Regions from separate parts of the Halomonas sp. 7T genome, predicted to be linked through region 4. Evidence: predicted binding sites of a transcription regulator. Region 4 holds the regulator's gene; each other region holds the start of a gene.

Region 1 (4,212 bases), 880 kb from region 4:
CCCCGATCAGAACCGACAGCAGAAAGCTTTGACCAAAAGAGAGATCTAACCCAACGTGGCTAAGACCTTTCGTGAGGGTGACCATCGAGACAATAAAGCCGACCAGGAAGATGTAGCCCGGCACGTAGCGCTTGGCAGCGGCAAACGGGTCGTTGCTTTCGAAAATCAGATGATGCACTGATTTAAACAGCACAAAGCCAATGCTACCGGCCAGTAAAGGCGACACAACCCAGCTTGAGGCAATTTGCCCCACCTTGCCCCAAGCGACCGCTTCCATCCCCAGGCCCACTGCACCAAAGCCGACAATAGCGCCCACAATGGAATGGGTGGTCGATACCGGCCAGCCGCGAGCAGAGGCAATCATCAGCCAAATCGCAGCGGCCAGCAGCGCGGAGAGCATGCCGTACACCAACAGCTGCGGGTTTGCTTCTAACAGTGCCGGGTCGAGCATACCGCCCCGAATCGTCGCGGTGACTTCACCACCGGCCAGCCAGGCGCCTAAAAATTCGAAAATAACCGCAATAATGATGGCCTGCTTGATGGTGATCGCTTTCGACCCCACCGAGGTTCCCATGGCGTTGGCCACATCATTGGCGCCAACGCCCCACGCCATAAAGAAACCAAACAAACAGGCTAAGATGATAAAAATGTCACCGTGCTGGGCAATAATCAGCATGGGGTTCCCTTAGCGAGCAGTCAAAATCTGTAGGCGGCTGCCCACGCGTTCGGCGCGATCGGATAGCTCGCCCACCCAATCAATGATCTTGTAGAGAAAGATCACATCTACCGGTGGCAGCTGGCTTTCCAGCTCGAACAGACGGCGGCGGATAGCGACTTGTTGATCGTCAGCCTGATGCTCCAGGGTGTGCAGTTCGCGGATCATGTTCTGCATTACCTCCGACACATTGCGGCCAAAACCCGATTCCAGCAGATCTTTCAGCTCTTCAAGCGCTTGGCGCGCTTGAGCGACACAAGCCACGCTGGTAATCATGTATTCACGCATGAGATCCGCCAGCTCGTCGGGCACGCGCATTTTACGGCCCAGCATGATGCCGGTAATGTCGCGTACTTTATTAGCGATCTTGTCCTGTACACTGATCAAGTCGAGCAGGTCAGAGCGCGATACGGGTAAGAACATCGTATTGGGTAAGTTGAGCCGCAGCTCGGTTTTCAGCGTGTCCGCGTCGTGTTCTAACCGGGTCACGTTTTCGCGTAACGTGGTGGCGGTTTCCCAATCACCACTAAGGGTTGCCTCGAAGAACGGCAACAGTTGATCGGCACATTCATTGGCCTTGACGATGTGGGCCAGCAGCGGCTGGAATGGCGAGCGGCCAAACATCGCGGAAAAAGGGTTGGAGGTAACCATATAGCCTTTAGCCTGTTTTCGGGGAGCCTGGAAATGGCGGGCGCCAGTATAAAGAGTGCGCCCGCCGCCGTCATAAAAAGTTCACATTGCCTTTAAAAACGCACCCACTCGTCTCACTTCCAAGGTGGCTAATGCCATGAAAAATTCAACTGCCAATACCGCTGTCAACGAAATCGAGCTTAAGTTAGCGCTGCCTTCCACACAGATAGACGCGCTGTTTAACCACCCAGCCGTGACAGGTACGGCGCCATTAAAACAGCACTTGGTTAATACCTACTTCGATACGCCCAGCGGTGATTTAGCGAAGGCACAGATTGCCGTGCGCCTGCGTCAAGTCGATCACCACGTGTTGCAAACGGTAAAAACCGCAGGCCATGGCGGCGGTGGCTTATCCAGCCGGCAAGAGTGGGAGTGGGTGCTTACCCACCAGCAGCTTGACGCTACCGCCTTGAGAGAATTACCCCCCTTTCAAGGTGAGCTTCTAAGCGCCATTGAACAGCTAGCCCCAACGCTAAATACCGACTTTACCCGTCACAGTTGGCAGCTGACGTGGCAAAATAGCCACATTGAGCTGGTGTTGGACAACGGGGAGATCACTAGCGGTGGTGCCTGCGCCCCCATTTGCGAAATCGAACTGGAGTTAAAAGCTGGCGAGCCCGAGGCGCTATGGTCGCTGGCACTCGCGCTCGCAGAAAGTGTGCCGCTGCGTCCGTCTGATAGCAGTAAAGCTGCCCGAGGCAATGCTTTGGCCGCTCACCATTGGCCGCTTCCTGAGGCCAGCACACCTTCTCAATGGCTACACCGTGCGACGGTCGCGCTGGACGCGTATCACGACAGTGGACAGGACGCGCATTTAGTAGCGGCCCAGCAGGCTTTGAGCGCCCTTGCGACGCATCCTTTATTAGCGAGTCGCCTTCGCCCTACCGCTCAGCAGTTGCCCACAGCACTTAACCACAGTGGGCAACCTAGCGCGGGCTATGGCCACGCCGCGTTAACGCTGGCCCATCGCTTGGCGGGGCAAACCACGCTACGCTAATACGCATTAGCCTACTTCAGGAAGATTCGATGAGTTTTCATTTAACTCCCGGTGCAGAGGGACTGCGCACACGGCTTTTCCATATTATTTTTGAATCGGATACGCCGGGGTCCAAGGCATTTGATATTGCGCTGATTATCGCCATTTTACTGAGTGTCTTGGTGATTCTCTTGAACAGCGTGGACGCCTACGCCGAGCGCTACGGGGAATTTTTCTTCTATGTGGAGTGGATGTTTACTCTGCTGTTCACGGTTGAACTAGCGGTGAGAATCTACTGCCTTGAACGCCCTACGATTTATTTAAAAAGCTTTTATGGCGTTGTGGATGTGATTGCCATTATTCCCACCTGGCTAGTGCTGCTAGTGCCCGGCGCCCAAGGACTAGTGATTGTTCGCCTGCTTCGTGTGCTGCGCATTTTCCGCATTTTGCGCTTAATGGAGTTTGTCGGCGAAGCGCGGCTATTAATGGATGCCCTTAAGCGCAGCCTTCGCCAAATCCTGCTGTTTTTTAGCAGCATTCTGATGGTCGTCACGCTGTTCGCCGCGCTGATGTACACGATTGAGTCGCCAGAAGCAGGCTTTACCAGCATTCCCATGTCGATTTATTGGGCGATTGTCAGCATGACCACCGTGGGCTACGGCGATATTGTGCCTGCCACCCCGCTTGGTAAGGCGATCACCGTTATTTTAATGCTCATTGGTTACTCGATTATTGCCGTGCCTACCGGCGTGTTTTCCGCTCAAGTAATCCGCTCCATTCGCGAAGATCGCTATTCAGAAGAAGCCTGCCCCGGTTGCGGCCACGACCGACACGAAAAGCGCGCCCGCTACTGCCTGCGTTGTGGCACATGGCTGGATGAAGAGAGCGAAGACCCACGCAAAAGCAATCAACAGCACCACCCAGATACATAGTCTTGCCCATATACATAGCCTAGGTGGTACTTCCTAACGCTTTAGCGGATACGCTTTAGCTGATAAAAGGAGCAATATCGCCGCGCCCTTCCCGAACCACTTTGGGCGGCAGCTCACGCAGGTCAATCACACTGGTAGGATCTAAATGACAGGCACCACCGTCGATAATGGCGTCTAAATGAGCGCCAAAGCGTTCACGAATCTCTTCAGGATCGCTCATTGGCAGGTCTTCACCGACCGGAATTAGCGTAACGCTCATCAGCGGTTCCCGAAGCGCATCTAGCAGTGCATGGGTAATGCGATGATCAGGGACACGTACACCAATGGAGCGGCGCTTCGGGTGCAATAACAGGCGCGGCACTTCGGTGGTGGCATCCAGAATAAACGTGTAAGGGCCAGGCGTGTGCGCTTTTAATAGCCGAAACACGGCGTTATCGACCTTGGCGTAGGTCCCTATCTCTGAAAGATCCGAACATACCAGCGTAAAGTTGTGTTTATCGTCTAAAGAGCGCAGCCATTTTATTTTCTCAATCGCCTTTTTTTCGCCCAAGTGGCAGCCCAGCGCATAGCCTGAGTCTGTCGGATACGCGACCACACCGCCGTTACGAATAATTTCTATCGCTTGGTCGATCAAGCGCTTTTGCGGATTTTCTGGGTGTATCTGGAAATATTGGCTCATCGCTTGCTCCTGCTGGTAGGGCTATGTTCGCTAGGTATTTTTTAGCTTTATCCGTTCAGCTTAGCTGATTCGCAGGCTTGTCACCCACGCGCCAGCATTCCACTGGGCGCATCACGCAGATGCGCGAGGCGCGGGTGCTCCCAGATAGGTGGCGCAGCGGTACGAGGGATCAGACTCATACTCCCCGGGGCCGCATGGCTACCGGGAAAGTGAAAATCAC
Region 2 (4,212 bases), 570 kb from region 4:
CAATGTCTTCAACACTACAGCTACGATGTAACCCACCCATCGCACTGATCGCACCCGACACGCTAGGCTCATTACCTATAGTGACCGCAATACCATCACCTAACAGGCGAGGCACCATCACCGGTGCAATACACATCAAGCCGATGGGTTTCGCTTCTTGCTTAAATCCCGCCAACGCGTCTTTTAAGCTCTCTAACACCTGCATGTTATCGCCTTGTGTCGCGAAGTCAGACAGGTTCTTGGCGACGCCAAAGCCACCGGGCACAATAACCGCGTCAAACTCATCGGCGTTTAGTTCAGTGATCGGACTGATCTCACCACGGGCTAGACGGGCCGACTCTTGCAGTACATTGCGCTGCTCTCCTTCAACAGGAGTCTGGGTGATATGGTTAATCACATGATGCTGCTCTACATCCGGCGCAAAACAGCGGTAACCAATGCCTAACTGATCCAGGCGCAGCAGGGTTAGCGTGGTTTCATAAATTTCTGAACCATCAAAAACGCCGCAGCCCGCTAGTACGATTGCTACCTGTTTGGTCATGCCTATCTCCTTATGGTCGCTATTATTTTCACCACTTGCGTAGCGACTTAGCAAACATTCTACTTTAGTCAGTCCGCCTAACCGCCACAAGGCGGCTTTCGCCGCAGGTGATGGCTGATATACTCACGGTAAGCCTACGGGCACCCCCTATTAAGCGTTTTGCGGAGAACTCCTTTGAGCACACCAAGTCCCCGTCACTTCCCCGCCACCCGTATGCGCCGCATGCGCCGTAACGACTTCTCTCGCCGACTCATGCAGGAGACAACGTTAACGCCTGCCGACCTTATTTTACCGGTGTTCGTCCTGGAGGGTGAAAACCAGCGTGAAGCGGTGGCCTCGATGCCCGGCGTTGAGCGCTTATCCATCGACCTGCTCATTGAGCAGGCCTGCGAAGCACACGCACTCGGCATCCCAGCGCTTGCACTGTTCCCCGTAGTGGGCAAAGAACAGAAGAGCGAACTGGCGGAAGAAGCCTACAACGCAAACGGTCTCGTACAGCGCTGCGTACGCGCGCTCAAAGAAGCGCTACCAGAGCTGGGTATTATTACCGATGTTGCCCTTGACCCTTATACTATCCACGGTCAGGACGGCATTATTGATGAACAGGGCTACGTACAGAATGACCGCACCGTCGACACGCTGCTCAAGCAAGCACTCTCTCATGCTGAAGCCGGTGCTGATGTCGTAGCGCCTTCCGATATGATGGATGGCCGTATTGGCGCCATCCGCCAGGTGCTAGAGCAGGAGCACCTGCATAATGTGCGCATTATGGCCTACAGCGCCAAATATGCCTCACACTACTACGGGCCCTTCCGTGATGCTGTTGGCTCTGCTGCCAACCTGGGCAAAGCAGATAAACGCACGTACCAGATGGATCCTGCCAACAGCGATGAGGCACTCCATGAAGTTGCCATGGATATTGCTGAAGGTGCTGACATGGTCATGGTCAAGCCCGGCATGCCTTACCTAGATGTAGTACGTCGCGTCAAAAGTGAGCTGCAAGTGCCTACATTTGCCTATCAGGTGAGCGGTGAGTACGCGATGCATCGCGCCGCTTTCGATAACGGCTGGTTAGAGGCAGAGCCCGTGATACTTGAATCGCTGATGTGCTTTAAGCGCGCGGGTGCCGACGGCATTTTAACTTACTTCGCCCTTGAAGCTGCCAGACTGCTTCAGCGTTAGCCCCTACCGTTTCGTTGTTACGCTGCCAAGATGACAAACAGGTGACACTTGTTTGTCATCTTCTTTCTGCATACTGCCGCTCATCAGCATTATCACGCTATGCTTAAAAACAAGTCATTGATGCGGGGCAGCCATGGACAATCAATCTTCAGACTCAACGCCATTAGCACTAAGCGATTCGTACAGTGGCGAAGGGGAAAATTTGCCACTGCGCATCAACCGAACGCTTACCGGCATACAGGCACGCGAGGCCCATTCAGAAACGAACCTGGACGACCCGCAGCTCTACTTCAACCGCGAACTCTCACACCTACAGTTTAATATTCGGGTATTAGAGCAAGCGTTAGATGATGCCCACCCCATTCTTAACCGCCTGATGTTTTTGCTGATTTTCTCATCCAATATGGATGAGTTTTTTGAAATTCGCGTGGCCGGCCTAAAGCATCAGCTAGCACTGGGTGACGACACCACCGCTGCTGACGGCCGTCTGCCCAAGGCTGTGCTCGCTGAAATCTCCGAGACGGCCCATCAGCAAATTGAGCGCCAGTACCACATCTTAAACGAGACGCTGCTGCCAGCGCTTGAGGCCCAGGGACTACGTTTTCGCCGCCGAGATCAGTGGACAGAGGCTCAAAAGGAGTGGGTTCGCGAATTTTTCGAGCGTGAAATTATGCCGGTGATTAGTCCTATCGGCTTAGACCCCTCTCACCCCTTTCCCCGCTTAGTGAACAAAAGCCTAAATTTTATCGTAGAGCTAGAGGGCAAAGATGCGTTTGGTCGCGCAGGGGGCATGGCCATCCTGCCCGCCCCGCGTTCACTGCCTCGGCTCATGGCGCTACCTAAAGAGCTCAGTGCAGAGGGCTTTTCAGAGTATGTGTTTTTATCCTCCATGATACACGCCCACGCTGAGGAGCTTTTCCCTGGCATGCGCGTACGTGGCTGTTACCAGTTCCGGCTGACGCGCAATGCGGATATGACCGTTGACCCGGAAGAAGTCTCTGACCTTGCCTCGGCGCTGCGCGGTGAGCTCTTGGCCCGGCGTTACGGTAACGGCGTTCGTTTAGAAGTGGCCGATAACTGCCCTGATGATCTAAGCAGTTTTTTACTGCGTCAGTTTGAGCTGGAACCCAGCGACCTTTACCGCGTACAAGGCCCCGTTAACTTAACCCGTATGATGGCAGTGCTAGGCGATGTAGACCGTCCGGAACTGCTGTATCGGCCCTTTACACCCAGCGTACCGAAAGTGCTCAAAGGCGGCAGCCTGTTTAACGCGATCGCTAAAAGCGATATTTTACTGCATCACCCGTTTCAAGCTTTTTCACCGATTGAAGATCTGCTGCGCGAAGCTGCCAGAGACCCTGATGTGCTAGCCATCAAGCAAACGCTTTACCGCACAGGGGCGGACTCCTCTATTGTTAATGCCTTGGTAGACGCCGCCAGTCACGGTAAGGAAGTGACGGTCGTTATAGAGCTGCGGGCGCGCTTTGACGAGGCGGACAATCTTCAGCTAGCAGCAAGGCTACAAGAAGCTGGAGCCATTGTGATTTACGGCATTATGGCCTATAAAACTCACGCCAAAATGCTGCATATCGTACGCCGAGAAAAAAACGAGCTACGCTACTACGCTCACTTAGGAACCGGTAACTACCACGCTAAAACCGCCAAACTGTATACCGACTACAGCCTGCTCACTTCGAACACAGCGCTGTGCGCCGACGTGCACAAAGTCTTTCAGCAGCTTTCCGGTATGGGCCGCGCGCGCAAAATCGACACCCTGCTCCACGCACCGTTTACGCTGCATGAGCGTTTGATAGAAATGATCGAACGAGAAGCCCTGTTAGCTCGCAAAGGGAAACGCGGGCATATCATTATCAAATGCAATTCATTGACAGAGCCTAAGCTGATTAAAGCACTGTACCGCGCGTCCCAGGCAGGCGTGGAGTGCGACCTGATTATTCGTGGGATGTGCTGCCTTAAACCAGGCATTGAAGGTGTTTCAGAGAATATCCGCGTGCGTTCTATTATTGGCCGCTTTTTGGAGCACACCCGCGTATTCCACTTCCACAACGACGGCAAGTCAGAAACCTGGTGCTCAAGCGCTGATTTTATGTCGCGCAATATGTTCCACCGAGTTGAAACCTGCTTCCCGCTGCTGGATAAGAAGCTTGCTAACCGGGTCCGCAAAGATCTTGAAACCTATCTAGTAGATAACTGCCAAAGCTGGCTGCTGCAAAGTGACGGCAGCTATCAGCTACAAAGCCCTGGCAACAGCGACGCCATTAGCGCTCAGGAAACACTGCTTTACGCCTACGCGTCAAAAAGCTAGCTCTATATCCACAAACCCCATCAAAAACCCCCGCTGCCTAGTGCAGCGGGGTAATGCATCAACACTCACTCTTCACCAATGCTCGCTCTTTACGCGTAGCGCTGTCTTAATATCTTGGCGGCCTCTACCATGTTTGCCAAAGCCGGCTCTACTTCTGCCCACC
Region 3 (4,212 bases), 1.6 Mb from region 4:
TTGTTAGGTGAAATTAGCCACAGCGATGCGCCCGTTCTAGTGCGTTGGATGAGCCTGCTAGACCGTCGTTCCCATGCGACAAGTGTGGAGAGCTGATGCTGGCTTACGTAAAGAAGCGCGCTATCTAGGCGGTCGTTTTTTCAAGCCACGTGAGTGTGGCGATCGCCTGTTCGCGGTGCTCGCCACACACCTGGCTATCAAACTCGAACTGCCTGCACACCGCCGGGCGAGTGGGATGGACAAACAACTTACACAGGTTGTCCTCGCTTAATTGAGCACATCTCACCCCAGCGGGTTTGCCGTGAGGCATCCCCGGTATAGGGGATGTGATGGAGGGGGCGATGCAGCATGCCCCACAGCCGACACGGCACGCTGCCGGCTGCTTCGCAATGATCTTACTGCTCATGTTAATACGTCAGCCATCGCGCCTTTGTTAATCCCTTCAAATGCCTGTACGGAAGATGACTTTCCGCTCTGTACGGATATTTGGTCGGCTAACCATGAGGCAATAAAGCCATTTACTAATGGGTTCGAAAGTAAGCGAACATCATTTATAATGTAGGCTCCGTTCGCCAAGCTTATCGGATATTTACACACATGCGCCACGATGACGGTCGTAAACTTGATCACAAAACATTAGAAGCCATTCGCGTTCGCGCCGTTCAACGGGTCATGGATGGCGAGAGTCCAGAAGTCGTCATCAAAGCGCTGGGGATGAGCCGAGCACGAATCTATGAATGGCTGGCTGCCTACCGCGAGGGTGGCTTTGACGCGCTCAAGGCCAAGCAGATTTCCGGTCGTCCCAAGAAACTGAGCGGTGCTCAGATCCGGGAGCTGTATATCTGGATAACGACCTTTACGCCGGACCAGTTGAAGTTTGATTTTGCCCTGTGGACTCGGGGCCGAGTGCGTGAGCTCATCCGGCAAAAGTTCAACGTCCGGTTAAGCGATGTCTCGGTCGGTCGTCTGCTTCGAAACCTGGGGCTGACGCCTCAGAAACCCCTGCATCGGGCCTACCAGCAAAAGCCAGAGGCCGTGAAACAATGGAAAGAAGAGACCTACCCGGAAATTCGCAAGGAAGCAAAAAAAGTCGGCGCCACCATCTATTTCGGCGATGAAGCCAGCATTCGGTCTGATTATCACAGTGGCACCACCTGGGCACCCAGGGGTGAAACTCCGATCATCCGTAATACGGGCAGTCGCTTCAGCATCAATCTGATCTCGGCCATCTCGCCTCGCGGCGAGCTTCGCTTTAAGACCATTCAGGGCAACATGAACACCGATGCGTTTCTTGGTTTCCTCAAGGCTCTGGTGCAAGACGTTGACAAGCCGGTTTTCCTGATCCTCGATAACCACCCGGTTCATCATGCTCGTCGGGTTCGAGACTATGTTGAGAGTCTCGACGGCAAGCTCAGGTTGTTCTTCCTGCCGCCGTACTCGCCGGAGCTGAATCCTGACGAGTCTGTTTGGGGCTATATCAAATACCATCACGTCGGTAAAAAGATCATTAACAGCAAAGAACAACTTCGGAGCACTGTTTACCGGCAGCTTCGACGTTTGCAAAAATTGCCACGACTATTGAAATCGTTTTTTGGCCATCCGGATTTGGCTTATATCTCCGGGTAATGTTCGCTTACTTTATTTCGAATTAGTAAGTGCAAGGCTGTCCTTGCCCACCCTTAAGGCCACACCTTGAATTGCTGCCCGTTTCCAGATCCACCCCACCATAGTCAGCACCTGGAAGCGCGACCTATTGGAGAGCGCGTCCGACCTCCTCGAAGGCAAGAGTATAGTCGGTAAGCAATTCGATGAACTCAGCACGGACGAACTGTACCGTGAGATTCGCCGACTGACGGTGGAACGCAATTTTTGTTGCTTAAGCTCCTGGGTGGCTCGTTCCACTTTGGCTGAGCTCCATGTATTTCACAGAGCCCTTCGGAAAATCCTTGCGAACCAAAAGCACTTCATCAAACTGTCACGTCAGTGACACGACGGTGTCATCTCTCAGCTTTATCGTTCAATTGTAACTCGCAATACGGCGAGCTTATTTATTGCAAAAGGTGATCCTGTGGCCCCAACTCAATCAACCAATGTGATGCTTCGAGTCGAGAGTATGGGCGTAACCTACCCGGGAAACGTCCTCGCGCTCAAACCCACCAACGTTCACTTTCACAAGGGCGAATTCACCGTGCTACTGGGACTTTCAGGCGCGGGTAAATCCACTCTGCTTCGTTCACTGAATCACCTGGTTAAGCCCACAACCGGGAAGGTTGTGTCTGGCGAGTTTGGTGAACTGACCAACCGTAGAATCCTGCGACAGCACCGCAGCCGCACCGCCATGGTGTTCCAGCATCACCAGCTGATCGAACGATACACCGCGTTACAGAATGTGCTGACAGGCAGACTTGCGTATCACGGTACTTGGCGAAGCCTGCTTCCCCTGCCCCGGCAGGACCTGGAGTTGGCTCTGCAATGCCTCGACCGCGTAGGTCTGGCTGACAAAGCGCTTTCCCGAGTAGATCAGTTGTCCGGCGGCCAGCAGCAGCGGGTTGGAATCGCCAGAGCATTGGTGCAGCAACCATCCATGATTCTTGCCGATGAGCCCGTTGCCAGCCTGGATCCGGCCACTTCTGAAAAGGTACTCGGCCTACTGCGCGATATTTGTCAGGAAGATGGAATCACCGCGGTTATTTCCTTGCACCAATTGGAATACGCCCAGCGTTTTGCAGACCGGATCATCGGCCTTTCGAACGCTCATATCGTTTTTGACGATGCTCCTGAAAACCTGAAATCGAAACACCTGGACGAGATTTACCACCGTTCACCCAGCGTGGTAGCTGCGGAAGGCAAACCAGCCATCCATAAACCTAAGACCACCCCGATAACAACAGACGTACTGGAGATAGCACAATGAAGACAATGATTCACTCTTTGCTGGCTCTGATAATGATGCTCGGCATCCATTGGTCAGCCCATGCCGCAGATACAGACCCTGATCTTTTGAAAGTTGCCTTGCTGCCGGATGAGAACGCGTCAGAACTGATCAAGCGAAACCAACCTTTGAAGGATTACCTGGAAACCACTCTTGGTAAGGAAGTAGAACTGATTGTTACCACCGATTACTCCTCCATGATCGAAGCCATGCGTTTTGGCCGAATTGACCTGGCTTACTTTGGTCCGTTGTCCTATGTGATGGCCAAGAGTAAGAGTGACATTGAACCCTTTGCCGCCATGGTGGTAGACGGGAAGCCGACTTATCGCTCCATCATTATTGCCAATGCGGACTCTGGCGTTGGCTCCTTCGCGGATATCAAAGGCAAGAAAATGGCCTACGGTGACCGCGCATCCACTTCCAGCCACCTGATCCCCAAGACCGTACTCCTTGAGAAGGCAGAGCTCGAAGCCGGAAAGGACTATGAGGCTCATTTCGTCGGTAGCCATGACGCTGTTGCGGTTAACGTCGCCAATGGCAATGCCGACGCCGGAGGGTTGTCCGAAGTTATCTTCGAGCATGTGATGGACCTCGGTTTGATTGATCGGAGCAAGGTCAAAGTGCTGGGCTACAGCGGTGACTTTCCTCAATACCCCTGGGCCATGCGTTCGAACCTGGCCCCTGAGCTGAAGAGCAACATTCAGAAAGCCTTTCTGCAGATCGATGACCCGGAGATTCTCGACAACCTGAAGGCTGAGGGATTCGCGGCAATTACCGACGAAGATTACGATGTCATCCGCGCTATGGGTGGCCTGCTCAATCTTGATTTCGCAAAAATGTGAGGAGTGCCCCATGAACTATACAACGAAGGAACCGGCGACTCTGTCGCCGGCCCCGTCGGCCTCCGTGCTGGATGAGCACGCGAAAGGCTGGCGGAAAAAACTCGGACAGTCGCTGTTAGTGCTGCTCATCATTTTTGTCGCAAGTTGGCACGTAGGGCTGCTCAATTTCAATACACTTGCCAATGGCGTGCCAGCCATAGGCACACTCATTGGCGAATCTCTTCCACCTGACTTCACCAATGTGGCCAGCTGGGTGTCGCCGTTAATCGACACGCTTGCGATGAGCATTGCCGGTACTGCCATTGCAGTAACCTTGTCTGTGCCACTGGCATTCCTGGCTGCGCGCAACACCTCTCCACATCCGGTGGTGTTCCAAGTAACTCGAACCCTTTTAAACGGTTTGCGTTCAGTCCCGGAACTGATCATGGGCATCATCTT
Region 4 (4,212 bases):
CAGCGGTTATCTTCCTTACCAAGATAACTGCATCACCTGTGCCACTTTGCCAAAAAAAATAATAAAATCATAAAATACAAATACTTATTATTTTTTATAATGTCTTTTTGACCGCTCGGAAAGCACGCTTAAAACCGCAAAAGTGACTAAAAATGACACATGCGCAGGGTTTGACCATTCTTAGCAGTCAAACTGACACACTTATACAAAAATTGTTCATCAAGGCGGGGCGACTGTGAAAGCAAATAGACGATGAGGGTAAATAGCGTGGCAAGCACCGTCGAATTAGCGGGCCAAGACCCGAGTGGCAGGAAATACGCAGCGAAACCTCGCGCCCTCACCAGGCCGGGAGACGATGTGCAGCTGGGCGTCATGGCGTAGCAGCACATGCTTAACAATGGCTAGACCCAAGCCAGTGCCGCCAGTCGCCGTGCTGCGCCCTTTATCAACCCGGTAGAAACGTTCGGTCAGCCGAGGGATATGGACAGGGTCAATCCCCTCACCATTATCTTCCACCGCGATGCAGGCGCATCCATTCTCTTGTGTGGTCCAGCTTAGGGTTATTTGACTCCCTGTCGGTGTGTAGCGAACAGCATTAAACGCAAGATTAGAAATAGCGCTGCGAATTTCCTGCTCACTGCCCACTAGCTGCGCCTCTCCCTCAATGCGCACGTCGATATTATGCAGCAGGCTACTTGCAGCATGCCCCCCTTGCTGCTGGCTGGAAAGCGCCACGGCATCCTGACGAATGCTCTCAAGTAACGGCCCAACGGCAAACGGCTGGTGATCTTTTCCACCTTGGTCAATTTCTAACCGTGAGAGCAGCAGCAAATCATTGACCAAGCTCTGCATGCGTTTGGTTTGCGCCTCCATTTGCCCAATTCCACGGCCTAAGCGCGGTGGTAACTGGTCGCTTAAATCACTGTATGTTTCCAAATAGCCGGAAAGTACGGTTAGCGGTGTGCGTAACTCATGGGAGACGTTGGCGACAAAGTCGCGACGCATCTGCTCCAGGCGATGCAGGCGGGTAATGTCTCGCGCCATGACGAGCCGCTCATCGTCGCCATAAAGGGTAATTTGATACTGTAAAATTCGGCGCTCATCAATGGGCGAGGTCAGTGTCAAGGGTTCGCCATACTCATTGGCATTGAAATAGCTGATAAAGCGCGGGTCACGTAGCAAGTTCGTAATATGTTGCCCACGGTCATGGGCGGTTTGTAGACCCAGCATTTCTGCAGCGGCGCTATTCCACCACTCTAAGTCACCGTGGCGGTCCAGCATGACAACGCTGTCACGCATCGCTTCTGAGGATTCTTGAATACGCGCAAGGGTCGCCCGCAGGCGTGCCTGCGTAATACGCTGGCTCTTTTGGTAGCGGTAGAGACGATCAAATAGCTCGCCCCACATACCGCGTGCCGAGGGTGGCTCATCTTGGGGATGCAACGTTAGCCATTGAAACAGCGCCCGCAGCTGGCGAAGGTGATAAAACAAACACACCGCCAGCCCTGTAGCCAGCCCCAGCCCGGGCGCGCCTAACGCCCAGCCTAGCAAAACCCCTAGAGTCGCCAGCCAAGCAATTCGCCACAGTTCTCGCCCCCAGAGTCGCACGCGTTACACCCGTGCGGAGAAGCGATACCCAGTACCTCGCACTGTTTGGATAAGGTTTTGGTGGGCTTCGCCCAGGGCTTTACGCAAACGGCGGATGTGTACATCAACGGTGCGCTCTTCAACGTACACATTGCCACCCCAAACCTGATCAAGCAGCTGGCTGCGGGTATAGGCGCGCTCTTGGTGGGTCATAAAAAACTGCAACAGGCGATACTCGGTGGGACCCATTTCTAGCGCTTCACCATGCGCACTGACTCGGTGACTCACCGGGTCGAGCAGCAGGCCGTTAATTTCAATAGGGTCTTCAACACCCCTGGGGGTCGTGCGTCGCAGTACGGCTTTTAAGCGGGCCACCAGCTCACGCGGTGAAAACGGCTTGGTGATGTAGTCGTCAGCGCCCGCTTCAAGACCTTGAATCTTATTATCCTCTTCCCCCTTGGCAGTGAGCATAATAATCGGGATTTCAGCGGTTGCTTCTTCGCGTTTGAGCCGCCTTGCAAGCTCGATACCGCTGGTGCCGGGCATCATCCAATCCAGTAGCAGCAGATCGGGTTGATGGTCGACCACCATTGCATGGGCATCTTGGGCGTTATCCGCTTCAAGCACGTGATAGTCAGCCATTTCCAGCGCCACTGCGATCATTTCGCGAATCGGCGCCTCATCATCGACAATCAAAACGGTCTTGGCGGTCATTCCTAGGCCTCACGGTGTGCAATGGAACTAGCTCATAGAAAACAGTTCAATGAAATATCTGTGACGATAACACCATGACTTGGTGACAATTTTATGACAAGCACCATATTTAGCCAGTGATTGGCCACCAGCTCAGGGCAATACCGGCAAAAATAAGCAGCCCCGACCAGTAATTATTCAGAAATGCCTGGAAGCAGCCATCACGCTCACGGTGCGCAATTAGCCGCTGCTGATGGGCAAACGTCGCTGCCATCGCGACTAGCCCCAGCCAGAAAAAACCGCCTAACCCTACGCGTAGCCCGACCCAGGCTAACAGCGCCAGCGTGGCGAGTTGTAGCAAGCCAATGATTAATCGATCAGCATCTCCGAACAGCACCGCTGTTGATTTAATACCGATTTTTAAGTCATCGTCGCGGTCAACCATGGCGTACTGGGTATCGTAGGCCACGGTCCACAATACGTTGGCGAAAAACAGCAACCACGCCTCAAGGGGCACGCTCCCCAGCACGGCGCCAAACGCCATGGGTATCGCCCAGGAGAAAGCCGCCCCTAGCACCACTTGGGGAAAGTGGGTGTAGCGCTTCATAAAGGGGTAAATAAACGCCAGTGCTAAGCCGCCAATAGAGAGCAAGACGGTAAACCCGTTGGTAAGCAGCACCAGAATAAACGCAGCCGCTACTAGCCCAACGAACAGCAGCTGCGCTTCGGTTTCGCTGATGCGACCGGTGGCAAGCGGCCGGTGCTTAGTGCGCTTCACATGGCCATCAAAATGGCGATCCGCGTAATCGTTTACCACGCAGCCCGCCGCGCGCATCACGTAAACACCAGCAATAAAGATCAGCAATACATCGCGCCCAGGCACCCCCTCTGCCGCAATCCACAGCGCCCATAGGGTTGGCCACATCAATAGCCAGGTGCCAATCGGCCTATCCAGGCGCATCAGCTGTAAAAAATCCGCCACCCGAGCCCACCCCGTTGGCCGCAACAGAGAACGATCCATGCTTACCTCACGAAAAAAGATGCCGTCTTAGCCTAGCGCGAAGGCAGGCCAAGATCATCCGCCATAGTGGATAAAAAATACTCTTGAACCAGTAGTGAAAGCCCGCTGTGCTGAAAAACCGAGCGCCGCCCCCAAACGCCGGCCACCGTAGGCGCACAGAGGTGATGGGCAAAGCGGGGCCAGTGTTTAGTGGCATACAAAGGGCCGCGCACTAAATCAGGCTGGCGAAACAGCCAACTGCCTAACGAACGCTCGCCAAGCCCCTCTAGGCCTTTCCCCTGCAGTTGGGTGAGCGGTGCCACCGAGCGGGCAACGACCCAAGGTGTATCGTCCACACAGAGCGCGACTTCCCTCAGCCATGCATAGCGGCGTGGTTCAATACCCAAGGCCAGCGCCTCATCCCGCTGGGGCAAACCAATGGTTTGGCGTACTAAACGCACTCGAAACGGCTTGTCGCCTGCCGCCGCCGTGAGACGCGCCGTTAACGAGTCAGTAGACGCCACCCAGTGCTGCCAGGGCGCACTCATCGAAGGGCGCAGCGCATTAACGGGTAGCCAGTGCACAAACGGCTGGGTTTGCCGTAAAACTGGAGCCTTCACCGGATTCTCCAAGGCAGTCAAAAAAGTGGGCGGTAGTGTAACATGGTGCTCTCACAGGCTTTTGTTCCACCGACTTTTGGTGACTGCATGCCCCCATCGTCTCAACAAGGTACCGCTCCCCCCCACGCAGCGCTGGTGATTATTGGCACCGGCATGGCGGGCGTTGGCTTAGCCCGCGCGCTGCGCCGCCAGGGAGATACGCGCACTATCACGCTAGTTAGCGCTGACAGCGGCGATGACTACAGCAAGCCGCTGCTCTCCACCGGCTTTGCTAAGCGCTTAAGCCCCGATAAACTCGCCCAGCGCAACGCG

The links. Region 4 encodes PhoB, which activates phosphate uptake and scavenging genes when phosphate is short. Its sites were predicted from a motif close to TGTCATANNNNTGTCANA; they were not measured.
Region 1: a site for PhoB is predicted at 1,435-1,452, ahead of LOS15_RS01660 (CYTH domain-containing protein). Genes of this name have one in related genera too.
Region 2: a site for PhoB is predicted at 1,753-1,770, ahead of ppk1 (polyphosphate kinase 1). Genes of this name have one in related genera too.
Region 3: a site for PhoB is predicted at 1,963-1,980, ahead of phnC (phosphonate ABC transporter ATP-binding protein). Genes of this name have one in related genera too.

What each region holds. Positions count from the first base shown of each region.
Region 1 covers NZ_CP087112.1:345,079-349,290, reverse strand. The annotation lists gene LOS15_RS01670 (inorganic phosphate transporter) at 1-676, opposite strand, end outside; gene LOS15_RS01665 (TIGR00153 family protein) at 686-1,366, opposite strand; gene LOS15_RS01660 (CYTH domain-containing protein) at 1,503-2,402, shown strand; gene LOS15_RS01655 (ion transporter) at 2,432-3,313, shown strand; gene LOS15_RS01650 (L-threonylcarbamoyladenylate synthase) at 3,369-3,992, opposite strand; gene LOS15_RS01645 (PHP domain-containing protein) at 4,073-4,212, opposite strand, start outside.
Region 2 covers NZ_CP087112.1:2,531,839-2,536,050, forward strand. The annotation lists gene elbB (isoprenoid biosynthesis glyoxalase ElbB) at 1-541, opposite strand, end outside; gene hemB (porphobilinogen synthase) at 716-1,723, shown strand; gene ppk1 (polyphosphate kinase 1) at 1,857-4,049, shown strand; gene metE (5-methyltetrahydropteroyltriglutamate--homocysteine S-methyltransferase) at 4,139-4,212, opposite strand, start outside.
Region 3 covers NZ_CP087112.1:1,522,772-1,526,983, reverse strand. The annotation lists gene LOS15_RS07040 (AAA family ATPase) at 1-96, shown strand, start outside; gene LOS15_RS07035 (YkgJ family cysteine cluster protein) at 125-406, opposite strand; gene LOS15_RS07030 (IS630 family transposase) at 598-1,626, shown strand; gene phnC (phosphonate ABC transporter ATP-binding protein) at 2,069-2,914, shown strand; gene phnD (phosphate/phosphite/phosphonate ABC transporter substrate-binding protein) at 2,911-3,774, shown strand; gene phnE (phosphonate ABC transporter, permease protein PhnE) at 3,785-4,212, shown strand, end outside.
Region 4 covers NZ_CP087112.1:3,102,507-3,106,718, reverse strand. The annotation lists gene phoR (phosphate regulon sensor histidine kinase PhoR) at 286-1,608, opposite strand; gene phoB (phosphate regulon transcriptional regulator PhoB) at 1,612-2,301, opposite strand; gene ubiA (4-hydroxybenzoate octaprenyltransferase) at 2,411-3,301, opposite strand; gene LOS15_RS14540 (chorismate--pyruvate lyase family protein) at 3,334-3,900, opposite strand; gene LOS15_RS14535 (NAD(P)/FAD-dependent oxidoreductase) at 3,988-4,212, shown strand, end outside.